2 regions of the Micromonospora sp. IBHARD004 genome follow, and region 2 is predicted to be linked to the other one. Evidence: riboswitches for the same ligand, from Rfam matches in the RefSeq annotation. Region 2 holds a riboswitch; the other holds the start of a gene.

Region 1 (2,891 bases), 2.8 Mb from region 2:
CCTGGCCGCCGCGACCCTGCTGCTGCACCGCCGGATCGGGCTGGTCGCCGTACCGCTGGCGCTGCTGGCCGCGCTCTCCCGCACCTTCATCGGCGTGCACTACCCGCACGACGTGGCCGCCGGCCTGCTCCTCGGCGCCCTGGTCGGCACGCTGCTCACCCCACTGGCGGCCCGCCCACTCGCCGAGGCCCTGCGCTGGCGGGTCCGCCGCGCGGCCCGCCGCCCCCTGACCCACCCCGCCCGCCGCTGACGCCGCGCCCCGCCGCCCGCCCCGTCGTCGATCATGAGGGCTGTGGTCGTGGACGGGAGCCGCCAGAGCGGACGTACCGGGCACCGCCGGGCGGTCAGGGGGTGAGGAGGAGGGTCAGGGGGCGGCGATGATCAGGAACGGGCCGAAGGGGAGGTGGCTGGACCAGCGGGCCCGGCGGGTCGCCAGCAGGGTGACGGCGACCAGCGCGGAGAGGGCGAAGGCGAGCACCAGCCCGGCCAGCAGGACCGGCCAGCCGTACCAGCCGAGCAGCGCCCCCACGCCCAGCGCCAGCTTGGCGACGCCGAGCCCGAATCCGCGCCGGCCCAGCAGCAGGGTGGTCGCCGCGAACCCGAGCGCGAGGCCCGACCCGGCGAGCGTGGTGCGACTGGCAATTCGTGAGGCGAAGGAGCACGGCGCGATGCGTACCGGCACGCTCGTTTCCGATCCCACCGTCGTTTCGGTCAGCCTGGCCGCCGATTTGCGGCGGCGGCCGGTGGTCCGGACGGCCGGGCGGGCCCTCTCCAGCGGCCGGCACCGCAAGGACTGACCGACAGAGCCCGACCGCCGCCGGTCCGGCGCTCGCGGGCAGGCGGGCGCTCCGGCGACCGGCGCGGTCCGGCGGCCGCCGTCAGGGCAGGCGGGTCTCCAGGACGCCGCCGACCACCCGGGTCGGCAGGATCTGCTGGTCGTTCGCGGACGGCCCGTGCACGACCTCGCCACCGTTGAGCCGGAACGTGCTGCCGTGCCAGGGGCAGACCACGCAGGCGTGGCCGTCGATCTCCTGCACCTCGCCCTGGCCGAGCGGGCCGCTCTGGTGCGGGCAGCGTTCCAGCATCACGGTGACGTCGTCGCCGTGCCGGTAGAGGACCACCGAGACGTCGTCGACCTCCCGGGTGACCAGCTGCCGCTGCGGCAGGGTGGCCAGGTCGGCCAGCGAGTGCCACCCGTCACTCATCCGGTGCAGCTCCGAGACGCTCTGCGTGGTCTGCGCCCCCTGCTTGTACGCCAGGTGCCCGCCCAGGTACGCCCCGGCGCTCACCGCGGAGAGCCCCAGGTACGCCAGCGCCCGGCCCAGCCCGTGCCGGCCGTTCAGCCGGGCGGCCAGCGAGCCGGCGTAGAGGGCCACCCCGACGGCGTTGGAGGCGGCGTGCACCAGCCCGACCCGGCGCTGGTCACGGGTCAGGGTGGCCCAGTCGTTGATCCCGGCCACGGCGGCGGGCACCGCGCTGACCGTGCCGAGCCCGACCAGCGCGGTGGCGGCTCTGCGCTGCCCGGGCAGCAGATCGACCACGGCGGCGGAGATCCAGGCGCCGACCGGCACCTGCACCATCGCCGGGTGCAGCGGGTGCCCGAGCCAGACGCCGTGCAGCGCGTCCCGGACCCGCTGGGGACGCAGGGTGGCCTGGACGGCGCGCTGCAACCGGTCGCCCACCCGGTCCAGCGCGGAGGCCTGTTCGAGTTTCGTCAGAAGTTCGCGCACGCGGTCCGACTTCCCGGCAGGGGCCGCCCCAAACCGGGCGGCAGCGCCGAATCACCCGTCCGATACCCGGACCACCACGCCTGCGCCCGCCCTCAGGAGACAGCGCGATCCTGCCGGCGCCGCCGGAGGGCGGGCAGGGTCAGGCGGACCAGCGGTCGGTGTGCAGCGCGTCGGCGAGCGGACGGCCGGCGCGCCAGCCGGGATCGACGCCTGGCCGTCCGCCTTCCCAGCCGTACGGCCAGTGGCTGCGCGTGACGCGCGTGGACGATGGCTCCCCGGTCACCGCGGCGGGCCCGTGCCGGATTCGCACCGGCTTCCCGATTCTCCCCGCTCGCGCGGGGCACCTCACATGATCGTGCCGCCGCCGATGCTAGCGCCCGCCCCGATCGGCGGGGCCGGCCCGGGGAGCGGGAAATCCGGTCGCGCCCGGCCCGGTCCGCGACCATCGTGACCGGGGTGTACGCACACGCCTCCCGCCCCCTGCCGGTCCACCCGGCCGTCCGGCTCACGGCGGCGCTCGGCCGCCCGGAGGCCGTACCACCGCCGTTGCTGATGCTGCTCGGGATGGTCTCCACGCAGGTCGGCGCGGCGGTGGCCAAGCAGCTCTTCGCCTCGACCAGCCCGGGCGGCACCACCAGCCTGCGGCTCGGCCTCGGCGCGCTCGTCCTGCTCGCGGCCAGCCGGCCCACGCTGCGGCTCGGCTGGCGGGCGGCCGGGCTGGTCGGGGCGTTCGGGGTGGCCATGGCCGCGATGAACCTCGCCTTCTACGCCGCCCTGCAACGGGTGCCGCTCGGGGTGGCGGTCACCGTCGGCTTCGCCGGCCCGCTGCTGGTGTCGCTGCTGGGCAGCCGCCGCTTCACCGACGTGCTCTGGGCGGCGCTGGCCGGCACGGGCGTGCTGCTGCTCGCCGGACTGGGCGGGGTCGGCGTGGACGCCGTCGGCCTGCTGCTCTGCGCGCTGATCGCGGTCGGCTGGGCCGGGTACGTGCTGCTCGGCAAGGCGATGAGCGGGCACGTGCCGGGCCCCCGGGGGCTGGCGCTGGGGATGGCGGTGGGCGCGGCCTGCGTACTGCCGTTCGGGGTGGCGTCGGGCGGCGCGGAGCTGCTCGACCCCCGGATCCTCGCGCTCGGGCTCGGGGTGGCGCTGCTGTCGTCGGTGCTG
Region 2 (2,891 bases):
GGTCGTTGACGATGAACGGGTAGACCAGCGGCAGGTCACCGAGGACGGCGTCGGGGGCGCACTCGGCGGCCAGCCCGAGCCCCTTGCCGGGCAGCCATTCCAGGGTGCCGTGCTTGCCGAGGTGCACCACGGCGTCCGCGCCGAAGCCGCCGTCGGCGGCCGGCGCGGCCAGCCACCGGTACGCGGCCAGGTAGTGGTGGCTGGGCGGCAGGTCGGGGTCGTGGTAGATGGCGATCGGGTTCTCCCCGAAGCCGCGCGGCGGCTGGATGAGCAGCACCACGTTGCCGAAGCGCAGCCCGGCGAGGACGACGTCCCCGCCGTCGGTGTAGAGCTGTCCGGGCGGCCCGCCCCAGTGCTCCCGCATCCGCTCGCGCAGCCCGGCCGGGGCCGCGTCGAACCAGCGCCGGTAGGTCTCCCCCGGCACCCGCGCCTCGGCGGCGGCGAGCTGCTCCGGGGTGAGCCACTCGACGTCGTGCCCGCCGGCCGCGATGAGCGCGTGGATCAGCGCGTCCCCGTCGTCGGGCACCGGCCCGTCGCCGAGGTGCCAGCCGGCGTCGGCGAGGGCGGCGAGCAGCCGTACCGCCGAGGCGGGGGTGTCCAGCCCGACGGCGTTGCCGACCCGGGAGTGTTTCGTCGGGTAGGAGCTGAGGACGACGGCGAGCCGCTTGTCGGCGTTCGGCACGTGCCGCAGCCGGGCCTGGCGCACCGCGATGCCGGCGACCCGGGCGGCCCGCTCCGGATCGGGTTCGTAGACCGAGAGCCCGCCGGCGTCGATCCGCTTGAACGAGAACGGCACGGTGATGATCCGCCCGTCGAACTCGGGGATGGCCACCTGCATCGCGGCGTCCAACGGGGAGAGTCCGGCGTCGCCGGCCGCCCACTGCTCCCGGGTGCTGGTCAGGCAGAGCGCCTGGATGACCGGTACGTCGAGGGCGGCGAGCGCGCCGACGTCCCAGGCGTCCTCGTCGCCCCCGCCGGAGGCGTCGGCGGCGACCGTCCCGCCGGCGGCGAGCACCGTCACGACGAGCGCGTCGCAGCGGGCGAAGAGCTCGAGGGGTCCGGCGCCGGGGGTGAGCCCGCGCAGCGAGCCGCAGAAGATCGGCAGCGGGCGCCCGCCGGCCGCCGCGACCGCGTCGGCCAGGGCCTCGACGAAGGCGGTGTTCCCGGCCAGGGCGTGCGCCCGGTAGAAGACGATCCCCACCGTCGGCCGCCCGTCCTCCGGCGGGCAGCCCCCGGCGTCGGTCGTGCCGGTCGCGACCCGGCCACGCTCGCCGGCCCGGTCGGGCATGCGGTCGCCGTCGCGGTCGGGGATGCCGTCGCCGTCGCGGTCGCGGTGCGGGGTGCGGGCGCGGTCGTGGGTGGGGTCGCCGAGGATGCCGTACGGCGGGGTGGGCGCGGGCGGGGCGAAGCCCTCGCCGGTGAGCAGGACCGTGTCGGACAGGAACCGGGCCAGCTGGGCGAGGTTGTCCGGGCCACCCTCGACCAGGTAGGCCAACGCGCCGGTGGCCACCCCGGCAGCCACGGTGGAGGCCGCCATCAGTTCGGCGTCGGGCAGCGTCTCGCCGCCGAGCACCACGGTCGGCACGCCGGAGGCGAGCACGGCGGCGAGCCCGTCCGGCCACGCCTGCCGGCCACCGAGCAGGCGTACGACGGCCAGGTCGGCGCCGTCGAGCAGCGCGGGCACGGCGTCGGCGGCGACCCGGGCGGGGTTGGCCAGCCGGTAGCCCGCGCCGCTGGCGCGGGCGGCCAGCAGGTCGGTGTCGGCGGTGGAGAGCAGCAGGATGCGCACGGACAGCTCCGGAGAGTGACACCCGAGGAGGCGGGTCGACCGCCGACGGGCAGGGGTGGGTGCGGGGTTCAGCCGCCGGTCGGCCGGCTCACCGGCGACGCGTGGGTACGCGGACGCGGCCGGCGGCGGACCGGGGCGGGACGGAACTCAGCGGAGAGCGGCGACGAGCCGGACGGGACCGGTGGCGGCGCGGCGCCGGATCACGCGGACGGTCGGGCGCACTGGAGCGCGACCGGAACGCGGTGCGGCGGGGTGGGCGGTCAATGGCGCGTCGGTGCGCGCCGGCCGAATGCGACGATCATCGTCGATGGCAGAGCAGCCGTGCATCGGGTCCTCCTCGGGTGTCCACGCCCTGGGGTCAACTCCCGACGGCCGAAGTATCCTGGCTCCCGGATCGACGCTCACCCCCGGCCTTCCAACCGCAGACACACGGCCGTGACTCACGAGGGGGGATCGCTCCCCGGTGACAGTGGCGGGACCGCGCCGGAATCACACCGGCTTCCTTCACTGCCGTCAGGCCGCGAATGCTGCCACACCCGCCCGCCGCCGGTCAACGGCCGCCTCGCCGGGACTGGCCCCGGCAGCAGCATCACCTGCGGTCGATGTGTTTGACCCGCGACCGACCCGGAGCAGAATGGCGGACGCCGATGCCCGGCGCACATTCTGCCGGTCCGCGCCGCGCCCTTCCACGCCATTCCCGCCGCACGGTTTCCCACTCCGGCGCCGGCCGCTCCGCCCCTGGCGGGAGGGCCCGGGCGGCTAGCAACGGGGGTCGACAGTGGACCTCGGCCGCGGCCCCGTGAGGAATTGCCGCCATCGACACCGTGACGCTCCGACATCTCGCCTGCCGGGTGTGGCTCCATCCCGGCGATCCCGACCCGGACAACGTCCGGCCCGGCGTGGCCGTCGTCGCCGGCGACGGCGGAAGTGTGATCGTCGACGCGGGGCAGAGCCCGGCGCACGCCCGGGAGATCCAGGCCGCGCTGCGCGCGGCCGACCTGCCCGCCGCGCGGTGGCTCGTCTACACCCACCACTACTGGGACCACGTCTGGGGCGCCTGCGCCTGGCCCGACGTCGAGATCGTCGGTCACGCCGCCGGCGT

The links. A riboswitch is a leader RNA that binds a small molecule or an ion and turns the genes downstream of it on or off. The one in region 2 is predicted to bind cobalamin.
Region 1: it holds a riboswitch for cobalamin, as region 2 does, so the genes downstream of both, ACTWO6_RS01260 (Rieske 2Fe-2S domain-containing protein) here and cobN (cobaltochelatase subunit CobN) in region 2, are expected to answer to the same signal.

Annotation. Positions count from the first base shown of each region.
Region 1 is NZ_CP199934.1:269,386-272,276, reverse strand. It holds gene ACTWO6_RS01275 (phosphatase PAP2 family protein) at 1-250, shown strand, start outside; partial or broken gene ACTWO6_RS01270 (prepilin peptidase) at 345-634, opposite strand; gene ACTWO6_RS01265 (hypothetical protein) at 669-797, shown strand; gene ACTWO6_RS01260 (Rieske 2Fe-2S domain-containing protein) at 879-1,730, opposite strand; cobalamin riboswitch at 1,895-2,084, opposite strand; gene ACTWO6_RS01255 (EamA family transporter) at 2,187-2,891, shown strand, end outside.
Region 2 is NZ_CP199934.1:4,274,602-4,277,492, forward strand. It holds gene cobN (cobaltochelatase subunit CobN) at 1-1,789, opposite strand, end outside; cobalamin riboswitch at 2,143-2,319, opposite strand; gene ACTWO6_RS20890 (MBL fold metallo-hydrolase) at 2,614-2,891, shown strand, end outside.